DNA from 2 places in the Streptomyces sp. GDS52 genome. Region 2 is predicted to be linked to the other one. Evidence: riboswitches for the same ligand, from Rfam matches in the RefSeq annotation. Region 2 holds a riboswitch; the other holds the start of a gene.

Region 1 (10,286 bases), 4.2 Mb from region 2:
AGGCGATGCGGTCGTTGATGGAACCGCGGATGGGCTTGAGGGTCTCGCCCCGGGGCGAGTCCAGACGCGGGATGGAGCCCAGCAGTCCGTGCGCGTAGGGGTGGGTGGGGTGGGCGAACAGCTCGCGGCGCCCGGCGGACTCCACGACCTTGCCCGCGTAGAGCACGTTGACCTGGTCGCAGAGGCCGGCGACCACACCGAGGTCGTGGGTGATCATCAGCAGGGCGGTGCCCTCCTGGTCCACGAGCTCCTTGAGCAGCTCCAGGATCTGCGCCTGGATCGTCACGTCGAGGGCCGTGGTGGGCTCGTCGGCGATGAGCATGCGCGGAGCGCAGGCCACCGCCATGGCGATCAGCGCGCGCTGGCGCATGCCGCCGGAGAGCTGGTGCGGGTACTCCTTGAGCCGCCGGGTCGGGTCGGGGATGCCGACCCGGTCCAGCAGGTGGGCGGCCTCCTTGCGGGCGGCCTCCCCCTTCATCCCGCGGTGGCGCTCCAGGATCTCGGTGACCTGCACGCCGACCGGAACGACCGGGTTGAGCGAGGACAGCGGGTCCTGGAAGATCATCGCCATTTCGCTGCCGCGCAGGTCGCGACGGGCGGACGGGTTCATGGTGAACAGGTCCGTGCCGTCGAACAGGGCGCGGCCGCCGACCGTGAGGCCCTTGGCCGGCAGCAGGCCCATCAGGGCCAGGGAGGTGACGGACTTTCCGCAGCCGGACTCACCGACCAGGCCCACGACCTGGCCCTGGTCGACCTCGAAGGAGACGCCGTCGACCACCCGGGACTCCTTGCGGCCGCGGCCGCCGAAGGTGACGGTCAGTTCGTCGACAGTGAGCAGAGACATGGTGGTTCAGCCCCTCAGCTTCGGGTCGAGGGCTTCCCGCATGGCCTCACCGAGGAGGGTGAAACCGAGGGCGGTGATGATGATGCCGACGGCGGGGTAGACCGCCATCATCGGCGCGTTGTCGAAGAAGCGCTGCGCCTGGGCGAGCATGACGCCCCACTCGGGGACGGCCGGGTCGGGGTTGCCCAGGCCCAGGTAGGACAGGGCGGCCGCCTCGATGATCGCGGTGGCCAGGGAGAGCGTGGCCTGCACGATCACCGGGCTGAGCGAGTTGGGGATGATCTGCGAGATCACGATGCGCCGCTTGCGCACGCCCAGGGACTGGGCCGCGAGCACGTATTCCGCGCCGCCCTGCACCAGCATGGAGCCGCGCAGCAACCGGGCGAACACCGGGATCTGGACCACACCCACGGCGATCATCACGGTGGTCAGCGACTGGCCCATGATGGCCGCGATGGACACGGCCAGCAGCAGCGAGGGCATCGCCAGCATCATGTCGATGAAGCGCATGATGACGGAGTCGACGCGCTTGCCGGCGTCGCCGCCGAGGGTGGCGGCCGCTCCGGAGACGCCGCCGATCAGGAAGCCGACGGTCAGGCCGATGAGCGTGGCGACGACACCGACGAGCAGCGTCTGACGGGCGCCGACCATCATGCGGGAGAACATGTCCCGGCCGAGGTTGTCGAGCCCGAACCAGTTGCCGCCGCGCGGGCCGACGAACTCGCCCCGGTTGGGGAAGACTTCACCGCGCCAGGTCTGGGCGGTCGGCCCGTAGGGCGCGAGGTAGGGTCCGACGACCGCGAGGACGACGAACAGGGCGATGATGATCGCGCCGATGATCGCCATCTTGCTGTGCCGGAGGCGGCGGAAGGCTTCCTTCCACAGGCTGGCGCCGGTGCTGGTCTCCCTGGTCGCGGTCAGTTCCGCGAGCCGCTGGATCTTCTCGGTCTTGGTGGCGACACTCATGTCAGTGCACCCGCACTCTCGGGTCGATGAGGCTGTACGCCACGTCCACCAACAGGTTGATCAGGACGTACACCATCGCGATGAACATGATGAACCCGACGAGCACGGGGTAGTCGCGTCCGTCGATCGCCTGCCGGATGAAGGAACCGATGCCGCCGAAGGAGAACACGGACTCGGTCAGGACCGCCCCGGACAGCAGGGAGCCGGTGAGCAGGCCGACCGCGGTCACCACGGGGAGCATCGCGTTGCGCAGCACGTGCCGGCTGCGGACGACGCTCCGCTTGAGGCCCTTGGCCTCGGCGGTGCGGACGTAGTCCTCGTCCTGCACCTCGAGGACGCTGGCGCGGGTCATGCGCACGATGACCGCGAGCGGGATGGAGGACAGGGCGAGGGCGGGCAGGATCAAGTGCATGATCGCGTCCCAGGCCGCGTCGAGCTCCCCGGTGAGGACGCCGTCCAGGACGGCGAAGCCGGTCACGCTGGTGGCGTCGATGCCGGTCTCCTGGCGTCCGTAACTGGGGAAGATCCCGAGTTCGACGGCGAAGATCTGCTTGAGGATCAGGGCCAGGAAGAAGACCGGGATGCAGATGCCGACGAGCGAGCCGGAGACCGCGGTGACGTCGAGCCAGCCGCCGCGGTGGCGGGCGGCGAGGTAGCCGAGCGGGATGCCGACGGCCACGGCGATCAGGATCCCGAGAAGGGACAGCTCCACGGTGGCGGGGAAGCGCAGGACGAACTCGTCCCACACCGGCTGTCCGGTCTGGGTGCTGGTCCCCAGGTCGAGTTCGGCGATGCGCTTGAGGAAGCGCCAGTACTGGACGTACACGGGCTGGTCCAGCCCGAGCGCGCGGTTGATGCGAATTACTTCGGCCTCGGTGGCCTTTTCCCCCAGGATCGCTGAGGCGGGTCCGCCGGGCAGCCGGTCGAGCCACAGGAAGAGCAGTACCGACAGGCCGAGCAGCGTGGGTATGAGCTGGAGAAGTCTTCGTACGACGAGACGCAGCACCCCGCATGCCCCTTTCTTGCGTGATGTCCTACATGAATGGGCCCGTCCGGCCGCCGAGTTCCGACGGCCGGACGGGCCCCCCGTTTTTTGTTTCTTCGTTTTCTGCCGACTGCTCGCTTACTTGAACGAGGCCTCGGAGAAGACTTCCTGCGTCAGCGGGGAGACATTCGGCGGGTTCACGTTCTTGGCGAAGGCGATGGCCGGCGGGGAGGACGAGACCGGGACACCCGGCAGGTAGTCCATGACGACCTCGTTGGCCTTCGTGTACGCGGCGATGCGCTCGTCGTGGTTGCCGAGCTTCGAGCCGGCGTTCACGGCGTCGAAGACCTTCTTGTCCTTGAAGCCCCACTGCTTGTCGTACCCGGAGAACCAGGTGCCGATGAAGTTGAAGCCGTCGTTGAAGTCACCGGTCCAGCCGAGCATGTGCAGGTCGCAGGAGCCCGACTCGGTGGCGTCCAGGTAGTCCGGGGCCCACTTCATCGCCTTCGGCGTGACGGTGATGCCGGACTTCTCCAGGTCGGCCTTCATCAGCTCGAACAGGTCCTGCGGGGCAGGCATGTACGGGCGGGTGACCTCGGTCGGGTAGCAGAAGTCGACCTTCAGCTTCTCCTGACCGGCCTTCTTCAGGAGCGCCTTGGCGGCGTCCGTGTCGAAGGGGTACTGCTTGACGCCCTTGGAGTAGCCCTCGATCGTGTCGGGCATGAACTGGTCGGCGACCTTGCCGCCCTCGGGCAGCTGGGTCTTGACCAGGTTCTCCTTGTCGATCGACTGCGCGATCGCCTGGCGGACTTCCTTCTTCTTGAGCGCGGGGTTGGCCTCCTGGCTCATGCCCACGTAGAAGAGGTTGAAGACGCCACGGGTCGGGACGACGTAGCCCTGGTCCTCGAGGGTCTTGACGTCGGCCGGGGCGACGAGGTCGTAGCCGTCGATGTCACCGGCCTGGAGCGCCTGGCGGCGGCCCTCTTCGGTGTCGATGGTACGGAAGACCAGGTTCTTGACCTTGGCCTTCTCACCCCAGTAGTCGTCGAAGCGCTCGAGGGCAACTTCCTTGTTGCCCTTGTTCCACTTCGTGATCTTGTACGGGCCGGTACCGGCGACCGTGCCGGCCTCCTGGCTGTACTTGGGGTACGTGATGGCGTCGCCCTTGGCGGAGGCGTCCTGCTTCTTGTACTCCTCGATCGCCTTCGGCGAGTGGATCGCCAGGGCGTTGAGGGAGAAGCCGCCGGGGAGGTTCGCGGAGGGCTCCTTGACCTCGATGACGGCGGTGCTCTCGTCCTTCGCGGTGCAGGACTTGTAGTTCGCCTCGGGCGTCTCCTTGTCCTCGTTCTTCGCGAAGCCGCCCATGATGGTCTGCCAGTAGTAGGAGACCGCGCTGGACTGGTAGGTACCCGTCCAGTTGAACCAGTGGTCGTAGTTCGCGCAGACGGCCTCGGCGTTGAGCGCCTCGCCGTCGTGGAACTTCACGTTCTTGCGGAGGTCGAAGGTCCAGACGGTGCCCTCGTCGTTGCTCGACCACTTCTCGGCGAGGCCGCCGACGAGCTCGCTGCCGCCGGACTCGTGCTCGAGGAGAGCCTCGAACGCCTGCCGCGTCACACGGAAGGTTTCACCGTCACTCGCGAGGGAAGGGTCCAGGGAGCCAGGGTCACCGGCGCCGGCGAAGACGAAGGTGTCCTTCTTGCCGTCGCTCTTGTTGTCACTGTCCCGGTCGCTGGAGCAGCCCGTGGCGATCAGAGCGACCGCCACCGCGGCCGTGATCGCCCGAGCCGCTCGGGACTTGGTTATGCGCATATTGGGGCCACTCCGGGTCCGCTATGTGGATGCATCTTGACCGGCCGAACACTACAGATGTTCACAGCGAGTCGAGAACAGTCCGGATACCGGTGATACCTACCTGAGATCTGAACAGTTGACATAAGGGACGCATCAGGCGGCCCCCCGCCGGGAAGTGACCGTCCCGAGACCTCCGGCACCTCCCCGGCGGCTGTCCGAGAAACACCGGACGGTGTGAAGATCAGGTGAAACCGCAGGTGACAGGCGGTCAATCGGCCATAGCTGAGCGCGCACGGCCGAAAAACTGACGTGACATCAGTCTCGCCGACGGCACGGACGTTCACCATCGGCACTCACGTCCACCATCCGGACACCGTCACACTGAGTCAGGAACCTCGGGCACGAGGGCCCCGGCCGCCCCGGTCTCCCGCGGATACGGCCCGGTCAGCGCTGGTGCGCCGGCGGGTAGCCGGAGCCGGCGACGGGGGGCGGAACGGCCCCGTGGGCCTCACGGTCGTAGAACGGGCGGGCGTTGGCCCGCAGCCACATGGCGACCGGGTCGTGCTCGTCGGTCATCGCGACGGTCGACACCGGGAGCCCGTCCGGGACGGCGCTGATGGACTGCTGCATCATCGCGCGCACCGCGTCGACGGCCGGCGGCGAGGTGTCGTACACGTCCAGCCCGATGGCGAGGTACGGCGCGCCCAGCGCCGGCTGCACCCAGGCGCGGCGCAGCGCGCGCACGGCGGGCGTACGGTGCGCGTTCTGCGTGAGCAGGGCGTAGAACTGGGGGATCTCGATGGCGGGTTCGGACAGCCGCAGGGGCCCGGCGGGCTGCCGGTCGAGGCCGGTGGCGAGCCGGCGCAGATCGAGCCACGGGATGCCGAGGCCGCCGCCGGGGGCGTGCGGGTTGAGCCAGAGGCCGTAGCGGTCGGGGTAGAGCGCGCGGGCCGCCTCGAGGCCGTCGACCACCTCGTACGACCGGTTCCAGCCACTGGCGGACAGCTCCTGGGCGGAGGTCACACAGGGCGCGTAACCGAAGCCGTCGACCTCCATGTTCCCGTACTGGGCGTCCGGGGAGCCGGCCTGACCGTGCCACAGCAGCATCCAGACATGACCGGAGGAAGGGGTCGCGAGCGCGCGAAGCAACGCCTCATAGGCGTCGTAACGCCCGGGGGTCACCTGGCGCAGCATGTGCTCGACCTGCCCGGCCGCCGCGGTGCCAGCGCTCACTTTGTATCGCCCCTCCGTACAACACCCTCGCCCCAGCCAACGAACCTAGCTTAAGCCGCCCGCGGCCCGGAGGGCTCCGCCCGTCCGCCGGGCACCGGCGGGCCGACGAAGGGGCGGCTTCCCGCTCGCTCCGCCGGGCGGGTCAGCCCTCGCGCTGATAGAAGGGGCGGACGCGGTCGCGCATCCATTGGCCGACCGGGTCCTGGGCCACGTCCAGGAGGACCAGGTTGACGGGCCACTTCACCGGCCGGAGGCCCAGCGCGCGGCCCAGGGCGTCGCCGGGCAGGGTCCGCAGATCGCCCTCCCACTGGGACAGTTCGACCCCGACGAACAGCACCGGGTCCGCGGTCTCGATCTCGGCGAGGCAGCGGCGGGCGGTGCTGACGACACCGATCGACTCGAACTCCGCGCCCGCGGCGGCGAGGAAGTCCACCGGATCGTCCTGCCAGTCCGGCTCGAACAGCTTGACCCGGCCGCCGCCCGCCGGATCCTCCAGCGGGCCGCGGCCGGCGCGGCACAGTTCGGCCACGGCGGGCGGCGGCAGCGGGACGCCGACCACGCCGCCGGGGTTCACCACGATCCCGGCCTGCGGCGGCAGACCCCGCGCGAACTCCACCGCGGGCGCGACGGTGAACGACATGTGGGGGCCGACGACCCGGCGGAACTGTTCCTCGGAGCTGAAGACCGGGACGTACGCCTGCCCCTCGATCTCCAGGGTGGGCAGGTCCAGCGGGCCGCTGTGCGGGCCGCCGCCGTTCGGCAGCGGGACCCAGAGCGGGCTCCTGCCCAGCACCTCGATGATCCGGCCGTCCGCCGAGGGGACGCCGAGGGAGGCGGAGAGCACCTCCTCCAACTCGTTGCCGGGCCATCCTCCGTGCGGATGGGGGTGAGTCTGTGCCGGGAAGTCCGCGGAGAAGCCCGCCGGGAAGTCCATCTGCCTACCGCCTGCCTGGAACCACTGCTGTGGCTGAAAAGGCTAACCGCTGCCGCGCCGCGGCCGGCAGCCCGTGTCACCGACCGCCCGTGCGGCCGTCAGCCGGTGAAGTCGATGCGGCGCAGCCTGTCCGCCGCGTCCCGGTCGACCAGGACCGCCGAACCGCAGCCCGCGGGCAGGTCGCCGCGCTCCACGGACCGCAGCAGCCGGTCGACGGCGGTGCGGTGCCGCAGGAAGGCGTACCGGGAGACGCCGCGGCCGCGCTCACGCTGACCGTCCAGCGCCTGCTCCGGGGGGACGTCGAGCAGCAGCAGATGCAGCCCCGTGCCCCGGCGGCGGGCCTCGCGGGCCAGCCAGCGGCGCACCCAGGCGTGGGTACCGCAGTCGTGCACGACGACCCCCTCGCCGGTGCGCAGGGCGCGGCGCAGCCCGGCGTAGTGGTCGAGGCGGACCAGGGGCCGGTACAGCGCGTACGGCAGGAGGCGCGGCATGCGGCGGTCCCAGCGGTCGCGGGTGTCCTGGGAGTCGATCCGGGTGCCGCGCACCGCGCGCCGCATCAGGGTGGACTTGCCGCTGCCGGGCAGTCCGGTGACCACGACGAGGTCGCGGGGGCCGAAGAGCAGGACGTGCGGACCGCGGCCGGCGCACTCGCGCAGGTCGCGGACGACGGGCGCCGGCAGCACGCCGTGGGCCTCCCTGTCCGAAGGGGCCTGCCGCCCCGGCGGCGCGACACCCGTGGTGGCGTACGCCGTGGTCCTGTTCACCGTGAGTCCTCCCCTGGGGCAGACGCCCGAGCGCCGTCCCCGCCGAGTGTAAAGAGACGGTAACGGCGGACGCCTCTTCATTCGGTCCGTTTCCCGATACAGACCTGTCACAGCCCTCCGTACAGACCTGAGCACCCTGTGCGTACGAAGGTAAGGTCCCCCTGCCGAAGCCTCACAATGCGTGCAATGATGAGCGCGCCAACTGCATACCGGCCGTTTGAATCCGCGCGGGAGAGTCCCTGGCACGTTTCGCCGGGGCGCCGAAGGAGCAAGTCCCTCCCTTGAATCTCTCAGGCACCGTTACCGCGCGGGCCAGGCACATCTGAAAAGCGGGCCGCCGTGCGAGTTCCCGGTGGCTCCACCCAAGGTGCAAGCCGTGACGTCCCCTGCGCGGACGGTCATGGCGAACCTCTCAGGTTCCGATGACAGATGGGGAGGAACGTCCTCACCCTCCCCGTGCCCGGCCCCGGCCGACGGGGGACCCCATCGCCCTGGGAGACCGACCGATGAGCAGTACCGAACTCCGCCGGACAGCGCTCGACGCCCTGCATCGTTCGCTCGGCGCCACGATGACCGACTTCGCCGGCTGGGACATGCCCCTGCGCTACGGCTCCGAGCGCGACGAGCACAACGCCGTGCGCACGAAGGCGGGCCTCTTCGACCTCTCGCACATGGGCGAGATCACCGTCACCGGCCCGCAGGCGGCGCGGTTCCTGGACTACGCCCTGATCGGCAACATCGGGACCGTCAAGCCCGGCCGCGCCCGCTACACCATGATCTGCGACGAGGACGGCGGCATCCTGGACGACCTGATCGTCTACCGGCTCGGTGCGGCCGAGGCCCCCGAGTACCTGGTCGTCGCCAACGCCTCCAACGCCCAGGTGGTGCTGGACGCCCTCGTGGAGCGGTCGGCGGGCTTCGACGCCGAGGTCCGCGACGACCGCGACGCCTACGCGCTGATCGCGGTGCAGGGCCCCGAGGCCGCCGGCATCCTCAAGTCCCTCACCGATGCCGACCTGGACGGCCTGAAGTACTACGCCGGCCTGCCCGGCACGGTCGCCGGCGTCCCCGCGCTCATCGCCCGTACCGGCTACACCGGCGAGGACGGCTTCGAGCTGTTCGTCGCGCCGGAGCACGCGGTCGGGGTGTGGCAGGCGCTGACCGGGGCGGGCGAGGGCGTGGGGGTGACCCCGTGCGGGCTGGCCTGCCGGGACACGCTGCGCCTGGAGGCCGGCATGCCGCTGTACGGCAATGAGCTGAGCGCCTCGCTGACGCCGTTCGACGCCGGGTTCGGCCGGGTCGTGAAGTTCGAGAAGGAGGGCGACTTCGTGGGCCGTGCCGCCCTGACCGAGGCCGCCGCCCGCGCCGAGCGGACCCCGCCCCGCGCCCTGGTGGGCCTGGTCGCCGAGGGCCGCCGGGTCCCGCGCGCCGGGTACCCGGTGGTGGCCGGCGGCGAGGTGATCGGCGAGGTCACCTCCGGCGCGCCCTCACCGACGCTGGGCAAGCCGATCGCGATGGCGTACGTCGACGTGGCGCACTCGGCGCCGGGTACCCCGGGCGTGGGGGTGGACATCCGCGGCAGCCACGAGCCCTACGAGGTCGTGGCCCTGCCGTTCTACCAGCGGCAGAAGTGACACCGTCGTAGGACGTGGGCCGTGTCCGCGGCCACGGCCGCACCGGCCGGTCCCGTGCCCCCGGACTCTTCCCACCCCTCCCTTTCATCCCCTTCATCTCCTTCGTCCCCCCCCTTTCCTCGCCGTCGATCCCGGCGGTCCCTCGCACACAGGAGGATCCAGATCATGAGCAACCCCCAGCAGCTGCGTTACAGCAAGGAACACGAGTGGCTGACGGCCGCCGAGGACGGCGTGTCGACGATCGGCATCACGGAGCACGCGGCCAACGCGCTCGGCGACATCGTGTTCGTCCAGCTCCCCGGGGTCGGCGACACCGTGACCGCGGGTGAGACCTGCGGCGAGCTGGAGTCGACCAAGTCGGTCAGCGACCTGTACTGCCCGGTCACCGGTGAGGTCACCGAGGTCAACGAGGACGTGGTGAGCGACCCGTCGCTGGTGAACTCGGCCCCCTTCGAGGGCGGCTGGCTGTTCAAGGTGCGGGTGAGCGACGAGCCGGCCGACCTGCTCTCGGCCGCCGAGTACGACGCCTTCATCCAGGGCTGAGGAGGCCTGAACCCCATGTCGCTTCTGAACACCCCGCTGCACGAGCTCGACCCGGCCGTCGCGGCGGCGGTCGACGCCGAGCTGCACCGTCAGCAGTCCACCCTCGAGATGATCGCCTCGGAGAACTTCGCCCCGGTCGCGGTCATGGAGGCCCAGGGCACGGTCCTCACCAACAAGTACGCCGAGGGCTACCCCGGCCGCCGCTACTACGGCGGCTGCGAGCACGTCGACGTGATCGAGCAGATCGCCATCGACCGGGTCAAGGAGCTCTTCGGCGCCGAGCACGCCAACGTGCAGCCGCACTCGGGTGCGCAGGCCAACGCGGCCGCGATGTTCGCGCTGCTCAAGCCCGGCGACACGATCATGGGCCTGAACCTCGCGCACGGCGGGCACCTGACCCACGGCATGAAGATCAACTTCTCCGGCAAGCTCTACGACGTGGTCGCGTACCACGTCGGCGACGACGGCCAGGTCGACATGGCCGAGGTCGAACGGCTGGCCAAGGAGAGGAAGCCGAAGCTGATCGTCGCCGGCTGGTCGGCGTACCCGCGTCAGCTGGACTTCGCCGCGTTCCGCCGGATCGCGGACGAGG
Region 2 (10,286 bases):
ATCGTGATCGGCATGCAGTCCTACACGATCGGCCAGGCAGCACGGCTGCTCGGCGTCAGCCCGGACACCGCCCGACGCTGGGCGGACGCGGGCCGGCTCACCACCCACCGCGACGAAGGCGGACGACGGCTCATCGAGGGGCGGGCCCTGGCCGCGTTCTCCGTCGGCCTCGCGAAGGCCGGCGCCACCGAGGAGGGCACGCCGTACACCTCGGCCCGCAACGCCTTCCCCGGCATCGTCACCGCGATCACACTCGGCGACGTGGCGGCCCAGGTCGAGATCCAGGCGGGTCCGCACCGCCTGGTCTCGCTGCTGACCCGCGAGGCCGTCGAGGAGCTCGGACTGGAGATCGGCATGGAGGCCACCGCCCGTGTGAAGTCGACAAACGTCCATATCGATCGCGTCTGACGGAAGCGGAAGCGGTACGCCGAAGGGCTCCGCTTCGGCCCTGCGGCCGAAGCGGAGCCCTTCCACTCCTCGGTCCCGGTGACCGGGCCCTCCGCGTCAGTCGTCGTACGCGTCCAGCGGCGGGCAGGAGCACACCAGGTTGCGGTCGCCGAAGGCCTGGTCGACACGGCGCACCGGCGGCCAGTACTTGTCGGCCGCGCTCACACCGGTCGGGAAGACGGCCTCCTCACGGCTGTACGGGTGCTCCCACTCCGTGCCGAGCGCGGCGGCGGTGTGCGGGGCGTTGCGCAGCGGGTTGTCGTCCGCGGGCCACTCGCCGGAGCCGACCTTCTCGATCTCCGCGCGAATCGCGATCATCGTCTCGCAGAACCGGTCGAGTTCGGCCAGGTCCTCGGACTCGGTCGGCTCGATCATCAGCGTTCCCGCCACCGGGAACGACATCGTCGGCGCGTGGAAGCCGTAGTCGATCAGCCGCTTGGCCACGTCGTCCACGCTCACACCGGTCGTCCTGGTCAGCGGGCGCAGGTCGATGATGCACTCGTGCGCGACCAGCCCGCCGGGGCCGGTGTAGAGCACCGGGTAGTGCGGCTCGAGGCGCTTGGCGATGTAGTTGGCGCTGAGCACCGCCACCTGGGTGGCCCGCTTGAGCCCCTCGCCGCCCATGAGCCGGACGTACGCCCACGAGATGGGCAGGATGCCCGCGGAACCCCACGGGGCGGCCGAGACCGGCCCGATCCCCGTCTTCGGCCCGGCCTCGGGCTGGAGCGGGTGGTTCGGCAGGTACGGCGCCAGGTGCGACCGCACCCCGACCGGGCCGACACCGGGACCGCCGCCACCGTGCGGGATGCAGAAGGTCTTGTGCAGGTTCAGGTGCGAGACGTCGCCGCCGAAGTGTCCGGGCTTGGCCAGCCCGACCAGCGCGTTGAGGTTCGCGCCGTCCACGTACACCTGGCCGCCGGCCTCGTGCACCGCCGCGCAGATGTCGGCGACGTGCTCCTCGAACACACCGTGCGTCGACGGGTAGGTGATCATCAGCACCGACAGCTCGTCGCGGTACTGCTCGATCTTCGCCCGCAGGTCGTCGATGTCGACCTCGCCGTCCTCGGCGGTCTTCACGACGACGACCTTCATCCCGGCCATGACGGCGCTGGCGGCGTTGGTGCCGTGCGCGGAGGACGGGATGAGGCAGACGGTGCGCTGCTCGTCGCCGTTGGCCCGGTGGTAGCCGCGCACGGCGAGCAGCCCGGCCAGTTCGCCCTGGGAACCCGCGTTGGGCTGGAGGCTCACCTTGTCGTAGCCGGTGACCTCGGCGAGACGCTCCTCCAGTTCGTGGATGAGCGTGAGGTAGCCCTGGGCCTGCTCGGCCGGCGCGAAGGGGTGCAGCTGCCCGAACTCGGGCCAGGTGATCGGCTCCATCTCCGTGGTCGCGTTGAGCTTCATGGTGCAGGAGCCCAGCGGAATCATCCCGCGGTCCAGCGCGTAGTCACGGTCGGCGAGCCGCCGCAGGTAGCGCAGCATCGCGGTCTCGGAGCGGTGCTGGTGGAAGACGGGGTGCGTCAGGTACTCGTCGGTGCGCAGCAGGGCGTCCGGCAGGGTGTCGGGCGCCGCCGCGTCCAGAGCTGCGATGTCGGCCTCGATCCCGAAAGCACTCCACACGGCGGCGAGCCGGGCCCGTGTGGTGGTCTCGTCGCAGGCGATCGAGACGTGGTCGGCGTCGACGAGGAGCAGGTTGACCCCGTTGTCCCGCGCGGCGGCGACGACCTCGGCACCCCGCCCCGGGACCCGCACGGTCAGTGTGTCGAAGTAGGAGCCGTGGACGATCTCCACGCCGCCGGCCCGGAGCCCTTCGGCCAGGACGGTCGCGTAACGGTGGGTGCGCCACGCGATGGTCCGCAGTCCTTCGGGACCGTGGTAGACGGCGTACATCCCGGCCATCACGGCGAGCAGCACCTGGGCGGTGCAGATGTTGCTGGTGGCCTTCTCCCGGCGGATGTGCTGCTCACGGGTCTGGAGCGCGAGCCGGTAGGCCCGGTCGCCGTCCGCGTCGACGGAGACGCCGACGAGCCGTCCGGGCAGGCTGCGCGCCATCTTCTCGTGCACGGCCATGTATCCGGCGTGCGGCCCGCCGAAGCCCATGGGCACACCGAAGCGCTGGGTCGTGCCGACCGCGATGTCCGCGCCGAGTTCGCCGGGCGACGTCAGCAGTGTGAGGGCGAGCAGATCGGCGGCGACGGTGACCAGCGCGCCCAGCTCGTGCGCCCGGTCGATCACCGGCTTGATGTCGCGTACGGCTCCGGAGGCGCCCGGGTACTGGATCAGCACGCCGTTGATCTTGCGCTCGGCGATCTCGGCGGGGATGCCCTCGCTCAGGTCGGCGACGACGACCTCGACGCCGGTCGGCTCGGCACGGGTCTCGATCACGGCGATCGTCTGCGGCAGCGCGTCCGCGTCGACCAGGAACAGACCGTTCTTGTTCTTGCCCATGCGCCGCGACAGCGCCATCGCCTCGGCGGCGGCCGTGCCCTCGTCGAGCAGTGAGGCCCCAGAGGTCGGCAGGCCGGTCAGTTCGGCGACCATGGTCTGGAAGTTCAGCAGCGCCTCGAGCCGTCCCTGCGAGATCTCCGGCTGGTACGGCGTGTACGCCGTGTACCAGGCGGGGTTCTCCATCACGTTGCGCAGGATGACGGGCGGCGTGAAGGTCCCGTAGTACCCGAGCCCGATCATGGAGCCGAGCACCTCGTTGCGGTCGGCCAGCGACCGGAGTTCGGCCAGCACCTCGGGCTCGGTCCGGGCGCCCGGCAGATCGAGCGCGTCGGCGTTCTTGATCACATCCGGGACCGCCGCGGCCGTCAGCTCGTCGAGCGAGCCGTAGCCGACCTGCGCGAGCATTTTGGCGCGGGCCTCGTGGTCGGGGCCGATGTGACGCTGCTCGAAGGGCGTTCCCTGTTCGAGCTCGGAGAGGGGAATGCGGTGGGCGGTCATTGTGGAGGCCTCCTGGTCTGACGACCTTCGAGGGGCACCATGACGGGTGCCCGGACGGCCTCCCCCTCTGTCATCTCAACCTGAGAGCTTCACCGGACCGCCGCAGGGCGTCCGGCTTTCACCGTCGGTGAGAGCGGGAGCCGTCGACACCCGCCCTGCTTTCCAGAGTGACCTCGTCCATGCGGTACGTGGGCCTGAGAGTTTCCGGGGAGGATTTGCTCCTTCGGCGCCCTCCGATGGTGTCCGGAGGACTCTCCCGCACGGGGTCAGCAGCCGCTGCCAGCGTACCAGCGAGGGCAACCCCCGGACCTTCGAGTGGCCGCCGGACCGATTGTGCCGTTTCGTAGTGCTGACGAATGACTGCGGATTGCGACCAGTGGAGGGCCCGTGCAGACCGACATCGATCCGCGCAACCTGATCGGCCGCAAGGCCTTCGACCGCAACGGGACCCGGATCGGCACCATCGACGAGGTCTATCTCGACGACGCCACCGGCATACCCGAGTGGGCGGCGATACGCACCGGCCTGTTCAGCAGGGACGCCTTCGTCCCCCTGGAGCCGAGCGAGCTGATCGACGGCAGCCTCCACATTCCCTTCGAACGCGCCCTGATCAAGGACGCCCCCGACTTCGGCGTGGGCCGCCACCTCTCCCCGGAGCAGGAACTCCAGCTCTACCACCACTACGGTCTGGACATCTCCGCGCCTCCCCCGCTTCCGGACCGCGACTTCGGCAAACTCGCCGACCGCGACGACCGCCACGCCTGAGAGCCCCCGGAACCGGAGCACGAAGCCCGCGGCCCACTCACACCTGTGAGTGCCCCGGATCCATGCCCCCGGGACCCGCCCCCGAGCCATCGCTCGTCTCCGCACCACCCTGCGGCCTCTCGCTCTCGCCGAGGCTTCGATCCACCAGGGGCAGCGGATCCGCCGGCTGCAGGGCCGGGTCGTCGGTGCGGAAGGTCCTCACCCGTCCCACCGCCGAGCCGGGTGTCTCGAACCGGACCGTGACCCGGCCCAGGCCGCTGCCCTGGACCCACCCGTGCCCGTACTCGGTGTGCCGTACATCGTGCCCGGCCGGCCAGCTCCGCTCCACGCTCGTCCGCCGCTCCTCCTCCGCGGGTGCGGCCATCTGCGCCTCCTCGCCCGGCGACTCCTCCCCCCGGCCCCCCGCCGCCTGCGCGAACAAGTCCTCCTGGGTGTAGTCCGCGAGCCCGCTGACCCCCACCCCCAGCAGCCGTACTCCGCCCGTCGTGTCGACCGACCCCAGCAACCGCGCCGCCGCCTCACGCACCACCGTCGGATCGTCCGTGGGGCCCCGCAGCGTCTCGGACCGGGTGAGCGTCGAGAAGTCGTAGCGCCGCACCTTCAGCACGATGGTCCGTCCCGCCAGCCCTGCTCCCCGCAGCCTGCGCACACAGCGATCGGCGAGCCGCCGCACCTCCGTCCCGACCCGCACCCGGTCGTGAATGTCCACGTCGTACGTGTCCTCGACCGACACCGACTTCGTCTCCCGCTCGGCCACCACGGGCCGTTCGTCCCGTGCCAGGGCCATGGCGTACAGCGCGTGTCCGTGTGCCTTGCCGAGCAACCGCACCAGCTCGTCCTCCCCGGCCTCGGCGAGCTCGTCGATCGTGTGGATCCCGGCCCTGCGCAGGTGGTCACCGGTGGCGGGCCCCACCCCCGGCAGCGTCCGGACCGGGAGCGGTGCCAGCAGGGACCGCTCCCTCCCCGGCTCGATGAGCACCAGCCCGTCGGGCTTCGCCTGCTCCGAGGCGATCTTCGCCAGCATCTTGGAGGCGGCGAGCCCGACGGACCCGGTGAGCCCGGTGACCGCCCGTATGTCCGCGCGCAGTCTCGCCCCGGCCAGCCGGGCCGACCGCTCGTCCCAGGCCGCCCCGCCGGCCTCCAGGTCCACGAACGCCTCGTCCAGGCTCAAGGGCTCCACCAGCGGCGACAGCGCCCGCAGCAGCCCCATCACCTGGTCGCTGATCGACCGGTAGAACGCGAAGCGCGGCACGAGATACGCCGCGTTCGGCGCGAGCCGTCGCGCCTGCGCCATGGGCAGCGCGGAACGGATGCCGAAGAGCCGGGCCTCGTACGAAGCGGTGGCGACCACTCCACGTGGCCCGAGCCCGCCCACCACCACGGCTTTCCCCCGCAGGCTCGGCTTGGACGCCTGCTCGACCGAGGCGAAGAAGGCATCCATGTCGAGATGCAGGATGGTGGGCGCGGATCTCACATCTTCGATGCTGCCCTACGCCACTGACAATGCCCTGCCACCCGGGCCGGCCACCGGCCGCCCCGGACGCGTCCCGGACGACACGGACCGCTCAGCGGCACCGACGGCTCAAACGGCTCGGTTCCGCCGCCGCGCCAGCTCGTCCGCCGGGTTGGGCCCGATAAGCGTCTCCCCGGTGTCGACACGCTCCCCGTGCAACTGGGACAGCGCGCTCTCGACGTCCCGCCACACCACACCGACGGCGATCCCGAAGATCCCCTGGCCACCCTGGAGCAGGGCATGGACCTCATCCGGCGTGTCGCACTCGTAGACCGTGGCGCCGTCGCTCATCAGCGTCATGCGCTCCAGATCACGAAAGCCTCGCTCCCGCAGATGCTGGACGGCGGTACGGATGTTCTGCAGCGACACGCCGGTGTCCAGGAACCGCTTGACGATCTTCAGGACGACGACGTCCCGGAAGCTGTACAGCCGCTGCGTCCCGGAGCCGTGCGCGGGCCGCACACTGGGCTCGACCAGTCCCGTGCGGGCCCAGTAGTCCAGTTGCCGGTAGGTGATACCGGCGGCCGCGCAGGCCGTGGGGCCGCGATAACCGATCTCCTCGGACACCATGGACGTCGTCGCCCCTCCGCTGCTCGGCACGGCCGACGGCCGCTGCGGAGCATGATCGGCCACACTGCCGTAATGGGCATACGCCCCGCTCGCGCGGAGCTGAGGGCCTGGGTGAGGGTACGGACCTCTCGCCCCGAGACCGTGTCCGGGGGCACCCCCGGCCGTACCGTCGCCGGTGCTTCTCACGCCGACCTCCGTCCTCGACCTGCCTCCTCGACGGTAGGCAGTCACCAAGGGTGCGTCAACGATCGCCACACTCGGCACGCCGAGTGATAATCACCCTAAGAGTGGTTTCCCGTGTCCCACCGCGGGGAAAGGCTAGCCGAATGCCTTCTGTGCGGGCCGTGCGACGCCCTCGCGCGCCCCCGGCCCGAGCGGGAATCCGGCGGGACGGTCACCGCCGCTCACTGACTGCTGGAGCCGAAATCCTCCGGCGAGATCTGGTCGAGGAACTCGCGGAACTTCTCCACCTCGTCCTCCTGCTCGTCCGGAATGGCGATCCCCGCGTCGTCGAGGACCGTGTCACTGCCGTAGATCGGCGTCCCCGTGCGCAGCGCCAGCGCTATGGCGTCGGACGGCCGGGCACTGACCTCCACGCCGCTGGCGAAGACCAGCTCCGCGTAGAAGACCCCCTCGCGCAGATCCGTGATGCGCACTTCCGTGAGCTCTTGACCGACGGCTTCCAGCACGTCCTTGAAGAGGTCGTGGGTCAGCGGGCGCGCCGGAGCCATGCCCTGCTGGGCGAAGGCGATGGCCGTCGCCTCCCCCGGCCCGATCCAGATGGGGAGGTACCGGTCGCCTCCCACTTCGCGCAGCAGCACGATCGGTTGGTTCGAGGGCATTTCGACCCGGACACCTACGACATCGAGCTCGTTCACACAGCAACCCTAGGCCGTGCCCGGGACGTTTGGGTAGTCGGGCCGGGATCAGGTGGCCGATCCGGTCCCCCGGCCCCGTGCCCCTCAGGGCAGCCGCACTCCGAGCGCCGAGCTCACCAACGCGGCGTGCAGCTTCACCGTGAGACCGGCGAGCTCCTTCGCACGCGCCTGCGCATGAGCCCTGGTCTGCGGATTGCGGTGGCGTTTGAGCGGGGCGACGACCTGGTCCACCAGCCCGGCCTCCCGCTCCGCGGCGGCCTTCATCGCCCTCAGGTGTCTCGGCTCGATCCCGAACCGCCCCAACTCGGTGATGAGACCGGCGACGGTGACCGCCTCGGCGTCGTACACCTCGCCCTCGACGGGAGCGAGCAGCCCGTACGACTCCCACTCCGCGAGCTGCTCCTGGTCGATGCCGGCGGCCGCCAGCAGCTGCGCCCGCCCGATCCGGGCCGCCGTGGAGGCAGGATCGGCGGACGGCTCGGGGCCGGCTTCCCCCTCCCGCTGCCGGGACAGCACCGGCAGCGGGAGGGCCTCGCCGCGCTCCATCGCCTCCACGTGCTCACGGATCACCTTGAGCGGCAGGTAGTGGTCCCGCTGCATCCTCAGGACATGACCGAGCCGCTCGACGTCCGCCGCGCTGAACTTGCGATACCCCGAGGGGGTCCGCCGCGGCTCGATGAGCCCCTCCGACTCCAGGAAGCGGATCTTGGAGATGGTGACTTCGGGGAATTCCTCGCGCAGCGTGTTCAGCACCGTGCCGATGCTCATCAGTCCGGTTTCCGCTGCGGCGGCGCCGTGCCCGGCACCGCCGCTCGGTGTGTGAAGCATGGACCTTCCCTGGGGTCAGGGTGCCCCGGACGGAACCCGGGGAGGGTCAGTAGCCCCGCTGGCTCGCGTAGAACACCAGCCGGTACTTGCCGATCTGCACCTCGTCACCGTTCGACAGACCGACCTGATCGATGCGCTCACGGTTGACGTACGTGCCGTTCAGACTGCCCACGTCGGCCACGGTGAAGGAACCGTCCTGGCCGCGGCGGAACTCCACGTGCCGACGCGAGACCGTCACGTCGTCCAGGAAGATGTCGCTCTGCGGGTGCCGGCCGGCCGTCGTCAGATCTCCGTCCAGCAGGAAGCGGCTTCCCGAGTTCGGCCCGCGGCGCACGACCAGGAGCGCCGAACCCACCGGCAGAGCGTCGACGGCCGCCTGCGCCTCGGGCGACAGCATCGGCATCTGCGTCTGGCCGGTGACCTCCGCGTCGTAGGCCTCGAGACCGGAGATGGAGATGGTGGAGGTCGTCTCGGAGGGGCGCTCCGGGGCGACTCCGGGCCGGAGCGGAGCTCCACAGTTGGAGCAGAACCGGCTGTTCTCCGGGTTGCGGTTACCGCACCTCGCACATACCAGGACCGACATGGACGGATCCTCCTGCCCACCGGGGGCTTGGGACGCGTACGGGTCGGAGAACCCTCCACCCGTACCTGAGGTTGACGGTTGCCCGAAACCTATGCCGCTCGACTGCGCAAGGTCAACCGACGGCGCGCCCTGGCCGTCCACCTGGTCCCGGAACAGCGGACGCGAACCTTCCGTCTCCGGCTGGGCACGATGCCGGGCAGCCTCACTGTCGCGGCCTTCTCGTGCGCTCTTGCCGAACAACTTCCCAAACAACTTCACGGGCGATTCCCCTTGACCGAAACAGACCCGCCCGTGGGGCAGGACGAACCCTGACTGAACACATTGGCCGACCCGGACATCTTCACAACGTCCGTATCCACCAGACAGTTTCCACCACGCACCACCCATTCGGTGCGCCGACCCCCCGCAACCTCTTGCCCTCGCCGGTCACCCCCCATGCACCCCCGGTTCACGGGGAGGACGACCGAGCGTAGTCAGGCTGCTTCGCCGGCCGCAAGGCATCCACGACGATCTTGGCCGACCTCTCCACGGAGGCGGTGGCCTGTTCCTTCTCGAGAGTCTGCACCACACCTCCTGGGATGTTGAGCGCCGGTTCGAGATCCTGCGGCTTGCCGATGACCTTGAAACGATAGGGGGCAGTGATCTTGTTCCCGTCGACACTCACCCCATTGCCGGAATCGGACAGGTAGGTGCCCGCCACGACCCGCACGCCGTCCAACTGGATGGCCTCGGCACCGGCCGCGCGCAGCTCCTGGACGGCGTCGAGCAGCATGTTCGCCTTCACCATCCCCTTCGTGTCCTCGATGACCAACGTGATGCCGGGCCCCTGCGCGGCCACGGTGCCCGCCAGGATGCCGAGTTGCCGTTCCTTCTCGGCTGTCTGTCTCCGGGCCTCCTCGGCCTGGTCCGAGCTGTTCTCCAGCTCGTCACGCTGCTTCTCGAGCCCTTGCTTCTCATCCTCAAGACGCTCCGTGCGGTCGTCGAGTTCATCGAGGATACGGACAAGATCTTCCTGACGAGCGCCGCGCAGCGCACTGTCACCCTCGCTGTTCGAGGCGACCTGGACGGCCAGGCCGAAACCCAGGCCGAACAGCAACACGGCGACGATGAGTTGAGCCCGGGTGATCCGTGGCGGCCACAATCCCTTCACCAGTCGCTGCCGTCCGGTCAGATCGGATCCGGGCGGCTCCGGCGGTGTCCCCCCGTCCTCGACCGTCGGCGTGGGCGCGGACACGGGCGCGGGCACCTCGTCGGGCAGCTCCTTGCGGAGGCTGCCACCGGCTGCCGGGCGTGGTCCGGGTACCGAGTGTGGTCCGGCTGCCGGCTCGGGCGTCGTCCTGTCGTGCTCGTGATCGCTCATCGCCCTCACGCCCGGAACACGTGCCGGCGGATCGCCGCGGCGTTGGAGAAGATCCGGATGCCGAGGACGACCACGACCCCGGTGGACAGCTGGGCTCCCACGCCCAACTTGTCGCCGAGGAAGACGATCAGCGCGGCCACCACCACGTTCGACAGGAACGACACCACGAAGACCTTGTCGTCGAAGATGCCGTCGAGCATGGCCCGCAGCCCGCCGAAGACGGCGTCGAGCGCCGCCACGACGGCGATCGGCAGGTAAGGCTCGACGACTGCCGGAACCTCGGGCCGGACCAACAGGCCGGCCACGACTCCCACGACGAGGCCCAGTACGGCGATCACGATGTGCCCTTCTCAGTTGCAGATGTCGTCTCGGTCATCGGTTGTGCGGTTCGTACGATCA

The links. Region 2 has a riboswitch for glycine ahead of gcvP (aminomethyl-transferring glycine dehydrogenase). Riboswitches for the same ligand answer to the same signal wherever they lie in the genome.
Region 1: it holds a riboswitch for glycine, as region 2 does, so the genes downstream of both, gcvT (glycine cleavage system aminomethyltransferase GcvT) here and gcvP (aminomethyl-transferring glycine dehydrogenase) in region 2, are expected to answer to the same signal.

Annotation. Positions count from the first base shown of each region.
Region 1 is NZ_CM125966.1:2,086,647-2,096,932, forward strand. Features, by position in the region: gene ACTWJ9_RS09310 (ABC transporter ATP-binding protein) at 1-844, opposite strand, end outside; gene ACTWJ9_RS09315 (ABC transporter permease) at 851-1,810, opposite strand; gene ACTWJ9_RS09320 (ABC transporter permease) at 1,812-2,816, opposite strand; gene ACTWJ9_RS09325 (ABC transporter substrate-binding protein) at 2,934-4,604, opposite strand; gene ACTWJ9_RS09330 (enhanced serine sensitivity protein SseB C-terminal domain-containing protein) at 5,031-5,780, opposite strand; gene ACTWJ9_RS09335 (enhanced serine sensitivity protein SseB) at 5,962-6,753, opposite strand; gene ACTWJ9_RS09340 (AAA family ATPase) at 6,852-7,517, opposite strand; glycine riboswitch at 7,736-7,833, shown strand; glycine riboswitch at 7,834-7,956, shown strand; gene gcvT (glycine cleavage system aminomethyltransferase GcvT) at 8,024-9,151, shown strand; gene gcvH (glycine cleavage system protein GcvH) at 9,317-9,694, shown strand; gene glyA (serine hydroxymethyltransferase) at 9,710-10,286, shown strand, end outside.
Region 2 is NZ_CM125966.1:6,252,153-6,262,438, reverse strand. Features, by position in the region: gene ACTWJ9_RS28580 (TOBE domain-containing protein) at 13-408, shown strand; gene gcvP (aminomethyl-transferring glycine dehydrogenase) at 505-3,390, opposite strand; glycine riboswitch at 3,563-3,659, opposite strand; gene ACTWJ9_RS28570 (PRC-barrel domain-containing protein) at 3,778-4,155, shown strand; gene ACTWJ9_RS28565 (DNA polymerase IV) at 4,193-5,629, opposite strand; gene ACTWJ9_RS28560 (MerR family transcriptional regulator) at 5,738-6,424, opposite strand; gene ACTWJ9_RS28555 (bifunctional nuclease family protein) at 6,643-7,116, opposite strand; gene ftsR (transcriptional regulator FtsR) at 7,201-7,944, opposite strand; gene ACTWJ9_RS28545 (FHA domain-containing protein) at 7,991-8,914, opposite strand; gene ACTWJ9_RS28540 (DUF881 domain-containing protein) at 8,976-9,887, opposite strand; gene ACTWJ9_RS28535 (small basic family protein) at 9,893-10,225, opposite strand; gene ACTWJ9_RS28530 (DUF881 domain-containing protein) at 10,222-10,286, opposite strand, start outside.